3 regions of the Rhizobium sp. 1399 genome follow, and region 1 is predicted to be linked to each of the others. Evidence: predicted binding sites of a transcription regulator. Region 1 holds the regulator's gene; each other region holds the start of a gene.

What was found. The regulator LexA, encoded in region 1, represses DNA repair genes until DNA is damaged. The targets are predictions, from matches to a motif close to TGTTCNNNNTGTGTTCNG.
Region 2: a site for LexA is predicted at 5,066-5,083, ahead of J2X71_RS04180 (DNA recombination protein RmuC). Genes of this name have one in related genera too.
Region 3: a site for LexA is predicted at 4,213-4,230, ahead of dinB (DNA polymerase IV). Genes of this name have one in related genera too.

What each region holds. Positions count from the first base shown of each region.
Region 1 covers NZ_JAVDSU010000018.1:36,911-44,144, forward strand. The annotation lists gene lpxB (lipid-A-disaccharide synthase) at 1-429, shown strand, start outside; gene gltA (citrate synthase) at 461-1,750, opposite strand; gene J2X71_RS34270 (ComEC/Rec2 family competence protein) at 2,041-4,467, shown strand; gene lexA (transcriptional repressor LexA) at 4,448-5,173, opposite strand; gene J2X71_RS34280 (VOC family protein) at 5,369-6,256, shown strand; gene kdsA (3-deoxy-8-phosphooctulonate synthase) at 6,253-7,101, shown strand; gene J2X71_RS34290 (methyl-accepting chemotaxis protein) at 7,115-7,234, opposite strand, start outside.
Region 2 covers NZ_JAVDSU010000001.1:801,540-808,773, reverse strand. The annotation lists gene ptsN (PTS IIA-like nitrogen regulatory protein PtsN) at 1-210, shown strand, start outside; gene J2X71_RS04190 (methyl-accepting chemotaxis protein) at 287-2,626, opposite strand; gene J2X71_RS04185 (ribokinase) at 2,867-3,766, opposite strand; gene J2X71_RS04180 (DNA recombination protein RmuC) at 3,811-5,034, opposite strand; gene J2X71_RS04175 (globin-coupled sensor protein) at 5,226-6,725, shown strand; gene def (peptide deformylase) at 6,822-7,234, shown strand, end outside.
Region 3 covers NZ_JAVDSU010000025.1:19,456-26,689, forward strand. The annotation lists gene J2X71_RS37390 (AI-2E family transporter) at 147-1,214, opposite strand; gene J2X71_RS37395 (cold-shock protein) at 1,623-1,832, shown strand; gene J2X71_RS37400 (hypothetical protein) at 1,965-2,189, shown strand; partial or broken gene J2X71_RS37405 (TraM recognition domain-containing protein) at 2,212-2,425, shown strand; gene J2X71_RS37410 (hypothetical protein) at 2,513-2,752, opposite strand; gene J2X71_RS37415 (hypothetical protein) at 3,406-3,744, opposite strand; gene J2X71_RS37420 (CsbD family protein) at 3,815-4,006, opposite strand; gene dinB (DNA polymerase IV) at 4,284-5,372, shown strand; gene J2X71_RS37430 (hypothetical protein) at 6,810-7,234, shown strand, end outside.

The DNA of each region.
Region 1 (7,234 bases):
AAGATAAAGCCGGAAATCGTTGTGGGTGCCAAAGCGAAATGGAAGGCCTTCGCCGAAGCCGATGCGGCCATGGCAGCGTCCGGCACGGTGATCCTGGAACTGGCGCTGGCTGATGTACCCGTCGTTTCCGCTTACAAGGTCGACTGGATCATGCGCATGCTGACGTCAGACATCAAGACCTGGAGCGGCGCACTGCCCAATCTGATCGCCGACTACGCGGTCGTGCCGGAATATCTGAACGATATCGTTCGCGGCGCAAGCCTCGCGCGCTGGATGGAGAGGCTGTCAGCCGACACCTACCAGCTCAAGGCGATGAAGGAAGGCTACGAGCTCATCTGGCAGCGCATGCAGACAGAAAAGCCGCCTGGAGAGCATGCAGCACAGATATTGCTCGATGTTCTAACCAACAAAAAACCCGGCCACTCCTGACCGGGTTTTCTTTTTGCTTCGAAGTCAGCGCTCAGCGCTTGGAAACCGGTACGTAGTCGCGCTTAGGTTCGCCGATATAGAGCTGGCGCGGACGGCCGATGCGCTGTTCCGGATCCTCGATCATTTCGTTCCACTGTGCGATCCAGCCGACGGTACGAGCCAGAGCGAAGAGCACGGTGAACATGGTCGTGGGGAAGCCCAGGGCCTTCAGCGTAATGCCGGAGTAGAAGTCGATGTTCGGGTAGAGCTTCTTCTCTATGAAGTATGAGTCGGTCAGAGCGATGCGCTCCAGCTCCATGGCGACTTCGAGAAGCGGATCGTCCTTGATGCCGAGTTCGCCGAGAACTTCATGCGTGGTCTTCTGCATAATCTTGGCGCGCGGATCGTAGTTCTTGTAGACGCGGTGACCAAAGCCCATCAGGCGGAACGGATCGTTCTTATCCTTGGCGCGGGCGATATATTCCGGAATGCGGTCGACAGTGCCGATTTCCGTCAGCATGTTGAGGGCTGCTTCGTTGGCGCCGCCGTGAGCGGGCCCCCAGAGGCAGGCGATGCCGGCGGCGATGCAGGCGAACGGGTTCGCACCCGAGGAGCCGGCGAGACGGACCGTCGAGGTCGAGGCGTTCTGCTCGTGATCGGCATGGAGGATGAAGATACGGTCCATGGCGCGTGCGAGCACCGGATTGACGACATATTCCTCGCAGGGAACAGCAAAGCACATGCGCAGGAAGTTGGACGCGTAGTCCAGATCGTTCTTCGGGTAAACGAAGGGCTGGCCGATATGGTACTTATAGGCCATCGCTGCGAGCGTCGGCATCTTGGCGATCATGCGCAGGCTGGCGACCATGCGCTGGTGCGGATCGGTGATATCGGTGGAGTCGTGATAGAAGGCCGAAAGCGCGCCGACGCAGCCGCACATGACGGCCATCGGATGGGCGTCGCGACGGAAGCCGGTGAAGAAGCGGCTCATCTGCTCATGCACCATGGTGTGGTGCGTGACACGATAGTCGAAGTCCTTCTTCTGGGCGGCGGTTGGCAATTCGCCGTAGAGCAGCAGGTAGCAGGCTTCCAGGAAGTCGCCATGCTCGGCAAGCTGCTCGATCGGGTAGCCGCGATGCAGCAGAACGCCTTCGTCGCCGTCGATATAGGTGATCTTCGATTCACAGGATGCAGTCGACGTAAACCCGGGATCGTAGGTGAAGGAAGCCGTGTTCTTGTAGAGGGCACCGATGTCGATGACGTCGGGTCCAACCGTGCCTTTTCGCACGGCGAGATCGACTGATTTGTCACCGATTTTGATTGTAGCGCTTTGATCCGTCATGCTGATCCTCCGGGGTGGCGGTGGCGCCGCAAAAGCGCCATAAGGGTTAAGCGTCCTAAGCGATAGCTATATGATCGCGAAGCTAATGCCAAGTTACCGTGATGCCATTTTGTGCATCGCGGCATCATCTTTTAGGCAGTGCAGCGATGAGCTAAATGCATATCAGAACACCATGATTTGACTGGACTTTTTGCTCCCGCGAATTTTCGTCTTATTTCAATCGATTATTGTTTGCTCGTTTTGATTTCAGGTTGCATTCTGCCGGTATCCGGGGGCGGGTCCAGGCGATTATGGCAGGGTTAGAGACAAGAGAACGACAAGAGCAATCCATTGATGAAAAGATGGATTTTGCTGGCATTGCCCCGCGCGCCATTGTGACGCAATCGGCTCGGACCCAGGTTGCGATCCCATTTCGATGGCGATTGGTGACTGTTGCGAACCGATACGTCGGGTCGTCGATGCGTATGGCCACCGAAGAGGCCGGCCACGGTCTCCTCATCCTCTTCTCTCCGGTCTTCCTTGGTGCAGGTGCCGCGACCTGGTTTCTTGCGGCCTCGGACTTTCCGGCCGTGTCGCTCGGTCTCTGCCTGCTTGTTCTCCTTATTGCCGTTGCGCTCTGCGGTTATGCCCGGACGAAACTGCAGGCGACGCTGCTTGCTCTACTTCTTTTTGCCGGTGGAATGCTCTCCGCGCAGATCGAAACATGGCGGGCAAAGACCCTGATCCTCGATTCAGCCGTAACGACAACGGTGACCGGCCGGATCGAACGCCGAGAAGGCGATGGCCAAGGGCGCTGGCGTTATATTCTTGACGTCACCGGTACGGATGCTCCTGAGATCAAGCGTCCGCCCGAACGCATCTCCGTGCTGGTCCGCGGAGCCACCCAGCCGTTCGAACTCGGCGACGTCATCGAGGGCAGGGCGCGTCTCACGCCTCCGGCGGGACCGGCGCTCCCCCACCTCAATGATTTTGCCTTCAGTGCCTATTTTAACGGCATTGGTGCCAACGGCTTCTTCTACGGAGCACCGAAGAGGGTTGCGGAACAGCCGGAGCGAGCGAGTTTGGTCGGTGAGGCCATTCTGGAGTCGCTCTACCGCCTGAGAAGCGGCATCGGCGATCGGATCCGCTCCACACTACCAGGCGACACCGGCGCCTTTGCCGCCTCCCTTGTCACGGACGAGAGACGGGCGATCTCGGATGAAACGACGGAGGCGCTGCGGCAGTCCGGCCTTGCGCATATCATCGCGATCTCCGGCCTCAACATGGCGCTTTCCGCTGGCATCTTCTTTGTCGGGCTGCGCGTCATTCTCAGCCTTTTTCCCGGCATTGCCCAGGCGTGGCCAACCAAGAAGATCGCGGCGGCCGGTGCGCTTGCTGCGGTGACGGCCTACTATTTGATCTCGGGTTTTGCCGTTTCCGCCGAACGTGCCTTCATCATGATGGCGATTATGCTGGTTGCGGTCTTCTTCGACCGGCCGTCGATCAGTCTCAGAAACGTGGCGCTATCCGCTCTCGTGATCCTCGCGGTCTCGCCATCGGAGGTGCTGGGGCCGAGTTTCCAGATGTCCTTTGCCGCAACACTTGCACTGGTCGCCGGCTACGACCTCTGGAAGGGGCGGCCGATGCGGGAGAATGCCTTTGCCAAGCTGCCGATCATGAAGCCCTTCTTCATGGTTGGTGGCTTCTTCGGTGGCGTTTTCCTGACGTCGCTGATCGGTGGTTTCTCGACGGCGCTGTTTTCGATCGAGCATTTCCACCGGCTGACTGCCTATGGCCTGCCGGCAAATCTCGCGGCCATGCCGGTCATCACCTTCATCGTCATGCCGGCCGGGATGCTGGCAATGCTGCTGATGCCGTTTGGTCTGGACGGCTGGCTATGGCCGGTGGCAGGCTTCGGGCTTGATCTGGTGATCACCATCGCAAAGGCAGTAGCGGGGTGGGGCGGCAACATAGATGTAGGCCGCTTGCCCGGCTGGTATTTCCCGACCGCCGTTTTCGGATTTCTGCTGCTGACCCTGCTCAGAACCCGGCTGCGGCACATGGGAACGGCAATTGTCGCGGTCTCGACGCTCGCTGTTGTTCTTCTTCCATCGGAGGCGATGCCCGATATCGCTATCTCCGAAGATGGCGGCCTGGTCGCTATAGTCGATGGAGAGGCGATGGCTTCGAACCGTGAAAAGCCGCCCGCCTTCATCTTCGAACAATGGCAGAGGGCCCTTGCCGTCGAAGAGCATCAGAAGCCGGTTATGCTTCAAGCTGCCAAGGCGCCCACTGCGCCTGATGGTCAAAGACTGCAACTGTCACCCGACCAACAGAATGAAGCCAGAGAGGCAATGAGACAGGCAGTCGCCATTAGCCCGCCGTCACGCTTCTCCTGCCTGAAGGGCGCCTGGTGCACCACTTTGCTCGTCAATGGGAAGAAACTGACCGTCATCGAAAATGCTGCCTATCTCGGACCAGCCTGCGATACGGCCGACATTGTCGTGACCCCCGTCCGATTGCGCTTCGACCGCTGTCGTTCCGGCGCGCTGCTCTTTACCGGCGAGACGCTGCGCAAGACAGGTTCTGTCGAACTTCGATTCACCGATAAGGGAGTTGAGGTCGCAACCGCATTCGACACATTGGGGCGACCCTGGATGCGCCACCGCGCCTATGATTGGCGCAGTAACACATTCGCAGACGCCAATCTGTCACCGGTCAGTGATAGCGGCGAATGAGGCCGACGAGCTTGCCCTGGACCTTGACGCGATCCGGCGGAAAGATGCGGGTCTCGTAAGCAGGGTTTGCTGCCTCGAGCGCAATCGATGCGCCCTTGCGGCGGAAACGCTTGAGCGTTGCTTCCTCGTCATCGACGAGCGCGACGACGATATCACCCGGATTGGCTGTGCTGCCATTGCGGATGATGACCGTGTCGCCATCGAAGATGCCGGCTTCGATCATCGAGTCGCCGCGAACTTCCAGCGCATAATGTTCACCGGAGCCAAGCATATCGGCGGGAACGGTGATGTCATGCGTATTGTTCTGGATTGCCGAGATCGGAACACCGGCGGCGATGCGGCCCATGACAGGAACGGAGACCGCATTGCCGTTATCGGCAGCGGGTGCTGGCTTCGCCGAGGCAGGAGGCGCCACGGGCTGGGGCTTGCCGAGGCTGCCCTCGATGACGCTCGGTGAAAAGCCGCGCCGAGGCTGCAGGCTTGGGCTGTAGGCTTCCGGCAGTTTGATGACTTCGAGCGCGCGCGCCCGGTTCGGAAGCCGGCGAATGAAGCCGCGTTCTTCGAGCGCCGTGATCAGCCGGTGAATACCGGATTTCGAGGCCAGATCCAGTGCGTCCTTCATCTCGTCGAAAGACGGTGGAACGCCTGACTCCTTCATCCTTTCATGAATGAAAAGAAGGAGTTCCTGTTGTTTGCGCGTGAGCATGGCGTCTCCCCAGTCTTGAAACAAATCCAGAACGGACACTATATGTTCCATATGTGTTCCGCAAGTAGCTAAATTTTCGTAAAACTTCTGTTCAATCTGTCGAGAATTTGATTTTTATCGCCCTTAGGCCTGTCTGGCCTTGTTTCACGAGACCTGCTGAAGCACATCTCCTTGTCACTGCTGGGAGAAGAACCGATGAGCCAAGACACGCTTCCGATCGATCATCTCGTTTTGCCGGTTACCGATATCGACCTAGCCCGCGAAAGGCTGGGCAAGCTGGGCTTTACCGTCGCGCCTGATGCCCGCCATCCCTTCGGCACGGAGAATGCCTGTGTTTTCTTTGCCGACAAAACCTATATCGAGCCGCTCGGTGTCGCGAGCGTCGAGGAGAGCGAGGTGACGGCACGTGAGGGCAATGTCTTCACGGCTCGCGATCAGGCTTTCCGCTTCCGCTGCGGCAGCGAGGGACTGTCCGCCATCGCCTTCGCCACCGCGGATGCAAAGCACGAACATGCTCGATTCGTGAAGGGCAGCATCAGTGCCGGTTCTGTGCTGCAGTTCGAACGCCCTGTGAAAATGCCGGATGGCACGGAGAGCATTGCCGGCTTCCGGCTCGCCTTCGCTGCCGACCTCCGGGCACCGGATTTCTTTCTCTTCGCTGTCGAGCGCATCAACCCGCTTCCTGCCGACCGCAACGTGCTGGAGACCCACGCCAATGGCGTGACAGGCATTGCCGAGATCGCGCTCGCAGCCCCCGAGCCGACAGCCTTCGGCGACTTCGTTCGCTCGGCGGCAAAAGCCGCTTCTGCTGGCGATACGAGTTTCGGGCTGGAGGTGCTTACCGGAAACGCAAAGATCAGCCTGATGACCCCGCAGGGGCTGGAGGCCTATTTCGATCTGGCGACGCCGGATATCGATCGCGGCCTGCGCGGCCGGGCAATCCTCTTTGCGGTTGGCGATCTGGCCGTGACAGAAGCGCATTTGGCTGCTAACGGGGTGACCTATACACGCAAGGGCAACCGTATTCTGGTGAAGCCCGCGCCCGGTCAGGGCGTGCTCTTCGCTTTCGAGGAAACATCATGAGCTCTACTACGAACTCCGTTGTGACGGTCGGCGAAGGCGCCGGCAAGGTCACCTTCTCCAATGCTGCACGTCTGTCGCTGATTGCCGGCGCTTGCGAAATGGAAAGTCGCGACCATGCGTTCATGGTTGCCGGCACGTTGAAGGAACTGTGCACCAAGCTCGGCATCGGGCTCGTCTATAAGACCTCGTTCGACAAGGCGAACCGCTCTTCCCTGTCGAGCAAACGCGGTGTCGGCCTTGAGAAGGGGCTGGAGGTTTTTGCCGATCTAAAGAAGGAACTCGGCATTCCGGTTCTGACCGACATCCACACTGAAGAACAGTGCGCTGAAGTGGGCAAGGTTGTCGACATCCTGCAGATACCGGCCTTCCTGTCTCGTCAGACGGATCTCCTGGTGGCTGCGGCAAAGACCGGCCGCGTTATCAACGTCAAGAAGGGCCAGTTCCTGGCGCCCTGGGACATGAAGAACGTGCTCGGCAAGCTCAATCAGAGCGGCAATCCGAACATCTTGCTGTGCGAGCGCGGCGCTTCCTTCGGTTATAATACGCTGGTCTCCGACATGCGTTCCCTGCCGATCATGGCAGCAACCGGCGCCCCCGTTATTTTCGACGCCACGCATTCAGTCCAGCAGCCCGGCGGGCAGGGGGGAACCTCCGGCGGAGAGCGGCAGTTCGTGGAGACGCTGGCCCGTGCAGCCGTGGCCGTCGGCGTCGCCGGGGTCTTTATCGAAACCCATCAGGATCCGGATAACGCGCCCTGCGACGGGCCGAACATGGTCTATCTCAAGGACATGCCACGGCTTCTCGAGAAGCTTCTCGCCTTCGACGCGATCGCCAAGGCCGCCTGAACGACAGGCAGCATCAGGCTGCCGCGCGGGGCGGGCGCCTTTCCTCCAATGCGAAGCGGGAGAGCATGCGCCCGAGATGGGACGCCTCGTTGCCGAGTTCCTGGCAGGCGGCGTTCGTCTCCTCGACCATCGC
Region 2 (7,234 bases), on a different contig from region 1:
GTCGATTTCGAAGCGCTGGACGACCAGCCAGTCGATCTGGTGTTTCTGCTTCTGGCGCCGGAAGGCGCCGGTGCTGATCACCTCAAGGCGCTTTCGCGCATCGCCCGTGTCCTGCGCGACCATGATCTGGTCGCCAAGCTGCGCGCGACCGATTCCGCTTCGGCGATTTATGCCTTCCTCAATGAAGAGCAGACGTCGAACGCTGCCTGACGGTCGACGATCTACCCGGAATGCAAGAAAGGCGCCTGATCGCTCAGGCGCCTTTTTCTTGTCATGCGATCAGCGATCAGAACTCTTCCCAATTATCCTGGGCAACAGCCGCTGAGCCGCGAGACTGGGCAACGGCTCGGCGCGGTGCCGGAGCGGCCGCGCGTGGTGCCGGCGCAGCCGGTGCGCGCATCTGCTGTGCGGTGGAGCGCAGTGTTGCCGCGGCATTTCCCTGCCCGGAGACGCGGAAGCGGGTGACCAACCTCTTCAACGTCTGGGCCTCGTCGTTCAGCGTCACGCTGGCAGCAGTGGTTTCTTCCACCATCGCGGCGTTCTGCTGCGTGACCTGGTCCATCTGGTTCACGGCCTGGTTGATCTCCTTCAGGCCGATGGCCTGTTCGCTGGCCGAGGCCGAGATCTGACGGATAAGGCCGTTGATGCCCATCACCTGCTCGGCAATCTTGTGCAGCGTGTCGCCGGCGCGGCCGACGAGATCGACGCCTTCCTTGACTTGGGCGGCCGAGGTGTTGATGAGTGTCTTGATCTCCTTGGCGGCATTCGCCGAACGCTGAGCGAGCTCCCGGACTTCCTGTGCGACGACTGCAAAGCCCTTGCCTGCTTCACCGGCGCGGGCCGCTTCGACACCGGCGTTCAGAGCCAGAAGATTCGTCTGGAAGGCGATCTCGTCGATAACACCGATGATGCGCGAAACTTCCGTCGAGGACTGTTCGATACCGTGCATGGAGGCAATCGCCTTCTGCACCACTTCTCCTGATTTCTCGGCGTCTTCGCAGGCGAGATTGACGTTGTCAGCTGCGGTGCGGGCGTTCTCGGCGCTGGAATTGACCTGGGCGGTCAGCTCGTTGAGCGCCGCTGCCGTCTCTTCCAGACTTGCCGCCTGCTGCTCGGTGCGTTTGGCAAGGTCGGAGGCGCTGTTACTGATCTCGCCCGTACCGGAGCCGATATTGACGACACTGAGGCTCATCGTGTTGATGGTTTCCTCGAGGCTTGCGAGAGCAGCATTGAAGTCCTGCTTCAGCTTGCCGTATTCGCCGGGGAATTCCTCTGTAATGCGGTGGCCGAGATTGCCCTGCGACAGTTCGGAAAGGCCTGCACCGACGATCGAAACGATGTGACGCTGCAGATTGACCGATTGTTGGCGTTCCAATTCCGAGCGACCGCGTTCGGTTTCGGCGGCAAGGCGCTGGTTGTCAGCCTCGGTTTCGAGACGCCGCGTATCGGCAAGCGCGAAGCGGAAGCCTTCGAGAGCCTTGGCGACAGAGCCAATTTCGTCGGCGCGGTTCTGACCGGCGACCGTTTCGTCATATTTTCCGTCGCTCAGTGCCTTGACGCTGGAAACGAGGCCAGCGAGCGGACGCTGAACAAGCGAGCGGACGGCGAAGTAGAGGGCAAGCAGCACGGCGCCGAGCACGATGATGCCATTGATGACCATCATGAAGGTCTGGTCCTGGACCGGAGCATTCATCGCCGTGTGCGGGACGTCAACCAGCACAACCCAGTTGGCGTTCAGACCGGGAACTGCGAAGGGATAGACGACGCGGTCGAAGGGATCGAGGCCGTCGAAGCTGAGGTTCTTGACGAGGCTGACCTTCATGGACGAAAGCGCAGCCTTTACGTCAGCCGAGCCAGGATTGTCGCCATAGGGCTTCGACATCAGGTCGGGGGTCGGAGCGACGATCCAGTTGCCGTTCTGGGCGATCAGCGTCACACGGCCGGAGCCGAAGGGGCGCAGCGCCTGCACCTTGTCGGTAAGCGATTTCAGCGAAATATCGACGCCTTCCACACCGATCATCTTGCCACCGGACATGACCGGATAGGCAATCGAAGTCAGCAGCGTCGGGACGTCGGTGCCTTCTGCGAGGTAGGGCGCCGTGATCGCGCCCTTGCCGCTGTCGGCAGCAAGCTTCCACCATTCGGCGGTGTAATCGTTGTCGAAGGTCGAGAACTGGATGTCGCCAGTCCTGTTCTTCGACCAGTAAGGCGTAAAGGCGCCGACCTTGTTGGTGCCTTCGTCATTGTTGTTGGCGATTTCCGTGGTCTTGCCGTCGAAGGCGCCAAGCTGCTCGCAGAACCAGCTGCCGAAGGCGAAAGCGTTCTGTTCGAGATTGGCCTTCAGAATGCTGATGATACCCTTGCGATCGAGGATCTTGCCTTCATGTCCGCGTCCAACGACGCCCGACATGGTGCGAGCAGCGCTCGCAAGCTCGCCGACATTGGCTGCAATCTCGTTGGCGATCGACTTGGCTTCCGAGTTGGCCTGATCCAGCGTCAGGGTCTGGACGCGGTTACGGGTCTGGTCGATGAGGAAGAGGTTCGAAACGACAAGCACCAGTGCAATGGCGGCACCGGTAATGACGATGAGCTTCGCCGCAAGCGATTTCATTCTGAAAATGAACATAGATTCCTTGGGGCAAGGACGCACCGAAGGGCCATTCTCCGGCACAGCGGGTAAGGCACGCTCTATCATGGAGCAGCCATGGGGTTGACCGCCTCGAAGATGAACGAGGTGGCGATCGCCCGAAGGATCGCCAGAAACCTCTTAAATTTGAATGAAATTCGCTATGTTTCGGCAGCAAATCCGGAAAGCCACCCCAAAACTAGGGGTGGCTTTCTATCGATTGTTCGCGGCTGGACTGGACTATATTCTGTCTGCGACTTCGGCTGCGAGCGGAATGGAGGGTTGTGCCCCCGGCTTCAGGCAGGCAAGTGAGCCGGCGACCGCTGCACGGCGCAGCGCCGAGTTGAAATCCAGCCCCTCATCGAGGCTTGCTGCGAAGTAACCGCAGAACGTATCGCCGGCGCCGACAGTATCGACGGGTTCGATGACGAGGCCCTGCGCCCGGGAAATCTGGCCATCCCGGATCGCGATGACGCCATCGCCGCCGAGCGTGACGATCAGCGTCTGGCCGGTCTCGGCATGCAGGCGCTCCAACGCCGCCTCGCGGTCACCGGCACTCATGTTTTCCTGTCCCGCCAGCCGCTCGAACTCGGTTTCATTGGCAATGACGATATCGGCCAGCCGGCCGAGTCGCGGCGCATCCGGAATGAGCGGGGCAAGATTGAGAATGCTGGTGATGCCCTTGGCGCGAGAGGCAGCAAGCGCGTGCTCGACCGCCTCGACAGGAATTTCGAGCTGCAGCATGAGTATATCGCCCTCGTTCATGGCGTTGACGGCAGCCTCGGCGTTGTCGCCGCTCACCTTGCCGTTCGCGCCGGGAATGACCGCGATCATGTTCTCGCCGTCGCCGCCGACAAGAATGAGAGCTGTGCCCGTCGGCCCCTCGACATGGCTGACGCGGGAAAGGTCGGTGCCTGCGCCGTCGAGCAGTTCAAGGGCGCCCTCGGCAAAGGCATCCTTGCCGACAGCGCCCGCCATATGGACATAGCGGCCTGCTCGCCGGGCGGCGAGCGCCTGATTGGCGCCTTTGCCACCGGCAGCCGTTGCAAAGCTGTTGCCGGCAACTGTTTCGCCGGGCTTCGGCAGGCGCTTGGTCGTGGCGATAAGGTCCATATTGATGGAGCCGAAAACTGTGATCATGGCATGTCCGTCCCTTGCTTCGGGCCGCGACACTGCCGAAGCGATCACTCCTCGTCAACCACCCTGAGCTTGAGCAACCCGGTTCGGCTTTCGACGGATTTCGCCGACGGCTCGTTCTCGCGGGTTGGCTTGCCGTCGCCGCCTGCTTCGAATTCCAGCGCCTCGATCTTCGCGCCGCGCTTGGTGAGCTTGTCCGCTGAGGTAATGATCTGGTCCACGTCGCGCTGCGTCTGGGAAAAATGTCCCTGCAGCTTGCGTACGCGCTCGTCGAGCCGGCCGAGATCGTCCATGAGGAGGGCGACTTCTCCCTGGATGACATGCGCCTGCGCCCGCATGCGCTGGTCTTTGAGCACGGCCTGAATGACCTGGATTGACAGCATCAAGAGCGAAGGCGAGACGATAACGATGCGTGCGCGGTGCGCCTTCTGCACGATCCCTTCGAAATTTTCGTGAATTTCAGCGAAGATCGATTCCGAGGGAACGAAGAGGAAAGCCGTCTCCTGCGTCTCGCCTTGGATCAGATATTTCTCGGAAATATCCTTGATGTGAACTTCCATGTCACGGCGAAACTGCTGACCAGCAAGCTTACCGGCGTCCGCGCCGCTTGCATCGCGGATCGCGTTCCACGCCTCGAGCGGAAATTTGGCATCGATGACGAGCGGTGGTGCGCCATTCGGCATCCTGATCGTGCAGTCGGGTCGCGAGCCGTTGGAAAGCGTCTGCTGGAAGGCATAGGCGCCCATCGGTAGACCATCTGCGACGATCGTTTCCATGCGCGATTGGCCGAAAGCCCCACGCGTCTGCTTGTTGGAGAGAATGGCCTGCAGTCCGACGACATCCTTGGCGAGCGTCTGGATATTGTTCTGGGCGACATCAATCACCGCAAGGCGCTCCTGCAGCTTCTGCAGGTTGTCATGCGTTGATTTCGTCTGCTCGGTCAGCGTCGAACTCATGCGCTGTGACATGCCGTCGAGCCGCTGGTTGATCGCCTGATTGAGTTCGGCCTGCCGTGCACCGAAGACTTCCGTCATGGTCGAGATGCGTCCCTGCATCTCCGCCTGTATTTTCAGAAGTTCTGCCATGCGCGCCTCGCTTTCCGCGGCGCGAAGATTGGCCTCTTCAGCTTCCTCGCGACGGATGCCCGCATTGCGCAAGGCAAACACGATTGTCACGAGAATGAGAACGGCGAGTGCGCCGCCGGCAAGTGCAAGCACGCCGGGGCTCAGTATCGGCAGGGAAATGGTGAGTGAGTCGGATGTCACGGTCATGCCGCACCATAACAAAATAAGCGGCAATATCCAGATCAAAACGTGAACAATCCACGCCGTATTACTAATGCTAACGACGCTAATTTACTGTAACGGAAGAAAAATCGGTCGCGCACTTAACGATTGCTAAACCATATTCACCAAATCTGGCGCTGCAATTTCCCTCCGCATTCGCCAGATAGAGATCCCCCATGACTTCCCACCAGACCGACAATGCCCTCAGGCAGCGCCTTGACTTCATTGAGCTTGACGATGAGGCGCGCAAGAACCTGCGGGAGCTACGGCCGGCGATCTCGGAGCTTCTCGGCGGCGCACTCGACAAGTTCTACAGCAAGCTCGCAAAGACCCCGGCGGTCGCAGGCTTCTTCTCCAACAAGGCCCATATGGGCCACGCCAAGAAGCGCCAGCAGGAACATTGGGGCAATCTTTCGGGCGGCAATTTCGACGAAAGCTATGTGAATGGTGTTACTGCCGTCGGCCGCACCCATGCCCGCATCGGCCTGGAGCCGCGCTGGTATATCGGCGGCTATGCGCTTGTCATGTCGGAGCTCGTCCGTGGCCTCATGGAAAAGCAGTGGCCATCGCTCTTTGCCCGTCAGCAGGGAAAGGCGCTTGCCGAAAAGCTGACCGCCGTCATCAAGGCGGCGATGCTCGACATGGATTATTCCATCTCCGTCTATCTGGAAGCGCTCGAGGAAAAGCGCCACGCGTTGGAAGAAGAACGCGCCCGCTCAGAAGCCGATCAAGCGCTGGCACTGGAACATCTGCGCCGCGGCCTTGAAGCACTGTCGCGTGGCGATCTCGAAGCGACCCTTCCTGCCGATCTGCCCGGGAATTTTCGCCAAATGGCTGAAGACTATAACAGGGCCGTCAACGCTCTTCGCGAATCTTTCACGTCTGTCCGCACCACGTCCGGCCACATTCTCGAAGGTGCCGATGTGATGTCCAAGGCGACGGACGATCTCGCCTTGCGCACCGCGCAGCAGGCAGCTGGCGTCGAAGAGAGCTCGGCTGCGCTGCAACAGCTCTCCGTCAGCGTCAGCCAGACCGCCGCCAACGCCGAAAAGGCGTCCGGCGCCGTGCGCGAAACGCAGGAGAAAGCCAAGAATTCCGGCGAACTCGTCACCAGCGCCGTTTCGGCCATGGCGGGTATCGAGAAGTCCTCCACCGAAATCGCCAAGATCATCGGCGTCATCGACGAGATCGCCTTCCAGACCAACCTGCTGGCACTGAATGCCGGCGTCGAAGCTGCGCGTGCTGGTGATGCCGGCAAGGGCTTTGCGGTCGTCGCACAGGAAGTCCGTCAGCTTGCCCAGCGCACGGCCGATGCCGCCAAAGCGATCAAGAATCTGATCTCCGAAAGCTCGACGCAGGTAAACGAGGGCGTCAACATCGTCAGCAGCACCGGTGAGGCGCTGAGCGACATGATCAGCCGTATCGACATCATCAACAGCTTCGTCGCCGATATTGCGGCTGCCGCCCGCGATCAGGCGACCGGCGTCAACGAGGTGAGCGTGGCGATCCGCAACATGGACACGATCACCCAGCAGAATTCCGGCATGGTCGAGCGTACGTCTGCCGAAACCCGCAGGCTGAAGGATGGGGTCGAGAACCTCATCGAACTGCTGCAGCGTTTCCGCGCTCGTGCTGAAGGTCGGCAGGTTGCCGGTACCGCCCGCCGCGCAGCCTGAATAATCCAGGCAAAATCCGGGCAGGCGCTGCAAAAAACCGCAATCCCTGCCCGGCGGATAATTCCCTAGTTTGAAAAGATGGGTTATGGGAACGCCATGACCATCAAGCCACTCATCATTCTTCCCGATCCCGTTCTCCGTCAGGTTTCCAAGCCGATCGAGCGGGTCGACGCCGATCTCCAGCGCCTTACGGACGATATGCTGGAAACAATGTATGACGCACCGGGCATCGGCCTTGCCGCAATCCAGGTCGGCGTTCCACGCCGCATGCTCGTCATCGATCTTTCGAAGGAAGGCGAGGAAAAACAGCCGCTCGTCTTCATCAATCCGGAGATCGTCAGCTCCTCGGATGACCGTTCCGTCTATGAGGAAGGCTGCCTTTCCATTCCCGACTATTATGCGGAAGTGGAGCGGCCGGCGCAGGTCACCGTCAAATATCTCGACCGTGAAGGCAAGGAACAGAGTGTGGTGGCCGACGGTCTGCTCGCTACCTGTCTCCAGCATGAGAT
Region 3 (7,234 bases), on a different contig from region 1:
GAGTTTTTCAGTTCTCTCGACTGGGGCATTGAGCCTCAGCACTTAAAAGGGATCGGAACCCTCGCGGCCGCCTCCAAATTGCTAGATATTCGATTCACAGATGGAATTCTGAGCAAGCTGCAAAGTCCCGGGAGCTGACGGTACAATCATTCTTTAATCTTGGACTTTGCTCTTTCAGCGCTCTGCTGTTCGGCGAAAAGCGACCATGCCGCGATAAACAAGGCGGCAATCAAGGGGCCAATGACGAAGCCGTTGATGCCGAACAGGGAGATGCCACCGACTGTCGAGATCAGCACGACGTAGTCGGGCAGCCGCGTTCCCTTGCCGACCAACGGCGGGCGCAGCAGATTGTCGATCAGCCCGATAACGAATATGCCGATGAGGACCAGGATCGATGCTTTCAGCCAGGCCCCCGTGAGGACCAGCCAGATGGCGGCTGGAACCCATACGAGCGCCGCGCCAATTGCGGGCAGCATCGACAGGAACGTCATTGTCACACCCCACAGCAAGGCGGCCTCAATCCCCAGAGCCCAGAATGTCACGCCGCCGATCGTTCCCTGGACGATCGCGATGATGATGTTTCCCTTGACGGTGGCGCGAACGACAGCGGAAAACTTGTCGAGAAACTGCCGCGTATAGTCATCGCTCAACGGAATTGCATGTCGGATCTTGCCTCTGAGGTCCCCGCTATCCCTGAACAGGAAGAAGAGCAGATACAGCATGATGCCGAAGCTGATAAAGAACTGCAGCGTATTTTGACCAAAACTGAGCAGACCGCCGCCGACCGACCGGCTTGCCTGCACGACGCCGGAGGAGATATTCGCGCGCAGTTCCGAAAATCCACCGAGTTTCAGTGACGTCAGCCAGTTGTCGATGAAGGCTGGCAAGGCATTCTGGATCCGGACCAGATATCCATTGAGATCGATTTCGTTGCTGCTGATCCGTTGATACAGGCTTGTTCCTTCCTGGATAAGAGAACCGAGAATGATCATTGCCGGCACGATAACGAGGCATATGCACATCAACACCGTCAGCAGGGCGGCAATGCTACGACGGCCCCCTAACAAACGCTCCAGTCGCTTGTGAACGGGAAAGAAGATGATCGCGAGGATGACGGCCCAGAAGACAGCGGAGTAATAGGGGATAAGCAGCCAGATGAACGCGATCGTCACAGCCGCCAGAAGGACGTAAAAGCTCGTACGCTGAATGGACATGTCTGCCTTGTTCCCTAAACGGCCGCTTTTCCTACCAGCTATACAAGAGAATTGCACAAGATAGGTTCAACGGCGGAGCAGCGCCCTAGTCCGCGGCAGCCTCCGCTTATTAGAAAGCATCCCGGCCATCCCCTCTGCAGTGTTCGAGAATGGCGCGGGGCAACGAAATTGCGGCCGGATGTAAAGGCCCGAATTGCAACCATATGAAGATTTCTCATTAATATGAAAACTAAAAGTTGACATTGTGCTGCACGTTGCCCATATAGCGACTATCGATATTTGCTTGCTGAGCTTTGGTTACTGCGCGATTGGCACCGCGCCCTGAACGAACCTTCCTTTCAAAAATCGCTATCACCATCTGCAGCGCTCCGGTGCTGTGGTTCCTCAATTGCTATGAAAGGGTTCATCATGACCACTGGCACAGTTAAATGGTTTAATTCCACCAAGGGTTTCGGCTTCATTCAGCCTGACAATGGCGGCGCCGATGCGTTCGTCCATATCTCGGCCGTCGAGCGCGCCGGCATGCGCGAAATCGTAGAAGGTCAGAAGATCGGCTACGAGCTGGAGCGCGACAATAAGTCGGGCAAGATGTCCGCTTGCAATCTGCAGGCTGCCTAACTCATCCGGTATCTGCTTTTCGTTGACCACGGATGTACTGGCACTGTTAAGAGCTGATACCAATCAGGGTCAGGCGTATTGCCTGGCCTTTTTTATTGCCGCCAACCCGGCGGCCTTCATCCGGAAATGATCATGTCACAAACATATAGCAAGTCTCGCCAACAGGCTGAGACAGCCTTCAACCGCTCACAATCACAGTTTTTCGCACGCAACAGCGCCGTCGAAGAGCTCGACTCCCTCGTTCGATCTCGCCAGGAAAAGACTGTGCGCCTTCGCCAAGCCCGTCTTGCAAAGGAATTGCAGGATCGCGCAACAGCGACCGCCTCCCTGCTAGCCAAACGAGCGAAAACGGCCTGACAACTCTGTCTTTGACGAGGCCGCGGATTTCCGGCCCTCGCTCTGGCCGATCGCCCAGGACATTCACAGACTGCTGGCCGCCTGTGCCAGCGCCCACATTCCTGCCGAACGCCGGTGTGCTGCAGATCTTGGGCTTAAACAACAATGAGAGTTCAGAGGCGGTCTCCGGTCTGCTCGGCCAGGAGACGGTCGTCTTCAACACCGCGGCCCGTGCGTTCTATTCGGAGAAGTCCGGCCCTTGCCGAACAGCATGTGGCGCGCCTCTCCACAGGACGAGTTGGCAGCCTGCCCATGAAGCAGCGCTGAAATGCGATCGCTGTACCTCAGTCTTGGGTCAAATCACCAACTTCACCGAAGGCAGCGAGCAGTCTTGGCGAGCTCATATCACCCGTTTCGCTGTCGACCATCACGGAGTAGGCTCCAACACCGAGGGATCTGGCCGACATTGCAGAAGCGATCTTTTCCGCAGATGTCCCATTCGAAGCCTGTCGCATCTCTCCTGGGATCAAGCCAGCTCGATTGCGCTTGAAAGGAACCACGATGAATTTCTCGGCCAACGACATCGTTAATCCCTTGTTGTCCATCTAGTTGATTGAGTTGAGCGCCTCGATTTGATCGTCCAGTTCACGCACGCGTTCCAAATATCGTGGTCGAAGCGGATGATCCTCTGCCAGGCTTTCGAGTTTTGACAGCGCAAGCTGACGCTGGTCTTTGAGGAGCTTCAACCGACTCATTGGGGCCTCGACTTGTTGCTGCCGAGCCATAGCCGAAAATCGGCCGGAACGCCAATGGTGTTCTTTGTATGTTCCGATCTCCTGGCTCGCGTGGGTTCTCTCGAAGCATGGTCCTGCTCGGTGAGGCAGGAACCGTCAAGCAACGCGGCTTGCGCGGCGCGTCCATCTATGAGATTTCCCGGCACGTCCGACGCCTTCATCGTCACGCCATAAATCCCTGGCAATTCAAGCCGCTAGAGGCCGGGGCTTTTGTCCTGGACCATAAGGTGACAGGCCCGGGATCACCTCGTACTGCGGTGCCGAAATTCGAGAAGATTCCGCCAGCCTGAAGCGTGGGACATAACGGTCGATTTTACAATCAAGTTTCGAGAACGCGCCTCTATCGATCGATTTCGCGGTTCTATCCCGCCTGCCCGAGACGGTCCGATCACATGACCGACCCCTTGCCGCCGTCGGTTTCTCAGCCCCGGGTCGCAGATGCACTACTGGGCGGTGAAGAACGTCAGCAGAACCTTACCCTTATCGCCGAGCAAGCACACGAACCTGTCCGGCTTTCCCGTCTTTTCCTTCCGGGCAATGTAGGCCTCTCCAAGAATGACGGTTTTCACGGCCACATCCTCGACTTTGGTATCAGACTTGCTGATGGCGAGGCTCTCCATATCCATGACAAGATCAGTGATCTCCGGCGAGCGCTCCCGAAGAGCGAGAAGGCCTGTGTTCTTGCAGGCATTGACTGCGGGATCCTCAACTGCCTGGGCAGATGCGTTTTCCGCAAGAAGGACGACAAGGACGGCGGTAACGGCGAGTGCTGAATATTTCATAAATGCATCTTTCGTAAAAAAAGCCCGCGACCGGCGCGGGCTTGGTGCGGGAATGTGTGCTCGAATGTGGCTATGCCCTGTCGACGACCTTTTTCACGGCATCCTTGGCGTCGCCCTTGGCGACCTGGGCCTTGCCCTTGGCCTCTTGCAGGGAACCCTTTGCCTGTTCCTCGTGATTATCAACGGCTTTACCGACGGCCTGCCGCGCCTTGCCGGCGACCTCGTTCGTCGTTCCCTTAATCTTGTCTGCTGTGCTTCCCATAACAGTCTCCTTCGTTTGACAGGAGCGAAAGCCCCGAAACCGTTATTCGTTCCACGCGTGAAAGCCCCAGGCGGTATATCTTCGCACGTCCAGAAGTTTTTGCCGCCGCATCCGATAGCGCCATCAGACAGACTGCCCGCTTCCAGTCGCTTGATGATGCGTGCAGCCGTTCAATGAAATGCTTGATATGGGGATGGAGCCTGCTATGTTCCCCTTCTGTTTCGGCATGGAACTCTCGATGAGCGCCGCCGATCCCATTGCGATCGCCGACGGCGCCATGAACGATATGAGCTCTACCCCAGTCCGAAAAATCATCCATGTTGACATGGATGCCTTCTATGCCTCAGTTGAGCAGCGCGATAATCCGGAACTGCGTGGCAAGCCGGTTGCCGTTGGCTATGCGGCGGTTCGCGGCGTTGTGGCGGCGGCAAGTTACGAGGCCCGAATTTACGGCGTTCACTCGGCCATGCCGTCGGTGACGGCGAGGCGCAAGTGTCCGGAGCTGATTTTCGTGCCGCCTCGCTTCGAGGTTTATAGGTCCGTATCGCAGCAGATCCGTGAGATCTTTGCCGAATATACGTCTCTCATCGAGCCGCTCTCACTCGACGAAGCCTACCTCGATGTCACCGACAATCTCAAAGGCATGGAAATTGCGACCGAGATCGCGTCGGAGATCCGCTCAAAGATCAAGCAGCTCACCGGCCTCAATGCTTCGGCCGGGATTTCCTACAACAAGTTCCTCGCCAAGATGGCAAGCGACCTCAACAAGCCGAACGGCCAGGCCGTCATCACGCCGAAGAACGGTCCGGCCTTCGTCGAGCAACTCCCCGTCAAAAAATTCCACGGTGTCGGGCCGGCAACCGCTGAAAAAATGCATCGACTGGGAATCGAGACCGGCGCCGACCTCAAGCAGCAATCGATCGAGCTTCTCACGGGGCATTTCGGGAAATCGGGACCGTATTTCTATGGGATCGCCCGTGGCATCGACAATCGCCAGGTAAAGCCTGACCGGGTGCGAAAATCCATCGGCGCGGAAGACACGTTTTCGCAGGACATCCATTCCTACGAACCTGCGCGCGAGGGGCTTCAGTCCCTGATCGAAAAGGTCTGGGGCTACTGCGAAGCCAATGAAATCGGGGCGAAGACCGTGACACTCAAGGTCAAATATGCCGACTTCACCCAGATCACGCGCAGCAAGACAGTTCCGGCAGCGCTGCCGGGGATTGCCGATCTTGAGGAGGTAGTCAGCCTGCTTCTCGCGCCAATCTTCCCGCCGAAAAAAGGGATCCGTCTGCTCGGCGTGTCGCTGTCTTCACTGGAACGGCGAGCAGCTCTCACGCAACCGCAGCTGCGGCTGGCGCTTTAGGCGGCGAGCCAGCTTCAAATCGCGCTCGCGGCGCGCAAAACAGCATCGCCTCGCGAATACGTTGAAGATGGCGCAACCGGGTGCTTCTGACTGCGGCCAGGTACCGAGTCAATCGACGCGATAAGATCTGGCACGACAGGGGGCCTCATCGCTGAAACTTCATCTTGCTCTCTTGGATCTGCAGCGGATAGTGCCGACGAAAGGCTGGCAAAATCCGCGCGGGAGGCATCCCAAGCGGCCGAGCAGCACGAGTGAAGCTCAAAGAACTTCATGATTGGTGGTAGACGCATTTCGGGCGCTCGACATCAAATCATCTATTTTAGAAATAGCTCACATAATGACTTTCGTTCGATCTTCTCCCATGATACGATCGTCACTGCTTAATGACATCTCCAGCCTAATGAGACCCGCTTGTTTCCCCAAGCGGGTCTCTTCCTGTGTCGTCGCAGCACAGCGGACGCGAAACAAACTCCAGCTTTCAATGTTAGGCAGATGGGTTCGTACGACAAGGCAGACCCCGTCGGTCCCCAGCAGGCATCGAGCGGTCCGCCTTTTGCATCCTCAACTACCCGTTTTGGCGGATTTCTTTTTGGAGACGATTTCATCAACATGATCCAGAACACAAGCCAGCGGCGGCGCAATGGCGGTTGGCCCATGTCACGCGTTTTTCACGCGACAGTTTTTCCGCGGCATGCTTATTTTGCCTCGCCTTATGCATGTCGGGGACCGAGCGGGTGGGGCTCGCCTTCGTATCGAGTAACAGGCGGGCCCCAGCGCTCGAGCTGCCGTGGCCCGTCGAGGCGTTCGTCTGCCGCGAACGGCGAGCTTCTCAACATCAGCGAGAAAGACAGGCCTAAGCGGCTGTCGCGATCAAGATCTTCCCCTTTTGCTTGATGGCGGGGAGTGCACTGGCGGCGCGTTGACAACCTAATATTCCGGATGCAGACCGATGGCTTCGCCCCTTGCGCCTCGCAATCCATGACACAGGTAGCAACGGGGAAGTTCCCAAGCCCAAGGCTTAGGTGGGCCGGTAGGAAAAAGTTATTGAGCCAGCTGTCACTCCGTCTTCGCCTATTATCACTGTCTATCATCATGCGCTTGGTGCTGCGATTGATCCCGGGTGACAACCAGCGTGCGTTGGTTGCGCATTCCGAATTGCTCTTCGCATTGCGGCTTGATGAGGATCACAGGTGACGATTGCGACAGCTCCCTACCTAGAGCAGAGGTTTAAGCAGGTCGCCGCACAGTCAAGAGACCCTAAATCGCCTTGCATGCCGCAGCCCAAGAGCCGGTCAATGATTGCAATTGCCTTCGTGCTGCCCGTGGGTTTCGCAAACTGTCGGAACTCGTGTCTCCGCAGCTCCATATAATCTCGCGCCTGATCCACCGCGCCCCACGCTCAGCTCCGACGGGGTGGCGAAGGGTCCGATCGACGCGATGGATCTGGCCTCTGCCACTGCCTTGGAAATTCCCCGGTTTGATCTAATTAGGACTTCCGAGCGTGCGGCACTTTCCTTGCCCGCAACACCAGCCACCAAGAATGCGCGGGTTCAGTTCCGCACCGCCTTGCGAGAAACAGGGACATTGATGACAGCTGCGATGACAAAAATACAGATCGGTGAGGCAATTCAAGCAAACGGATTGGCCTGGACCGGCGAAGGTGTCACCATCCCCCACGGATCAGACGCGAAAATGGCCTACATGAGGGGGCAACAAAATTTCTTTGGCTGCTTCTTGAACGGAAAGCTTGTGGTAGACGGCAGGCAGTTCGACACTCTGTCGCAGGCAGCAAGTGCTCTGGCCCGGAATCGAATAGGCAGAGCTCCAAATCTTAACGGATGGGCCTACTGGCATGTCCGCTT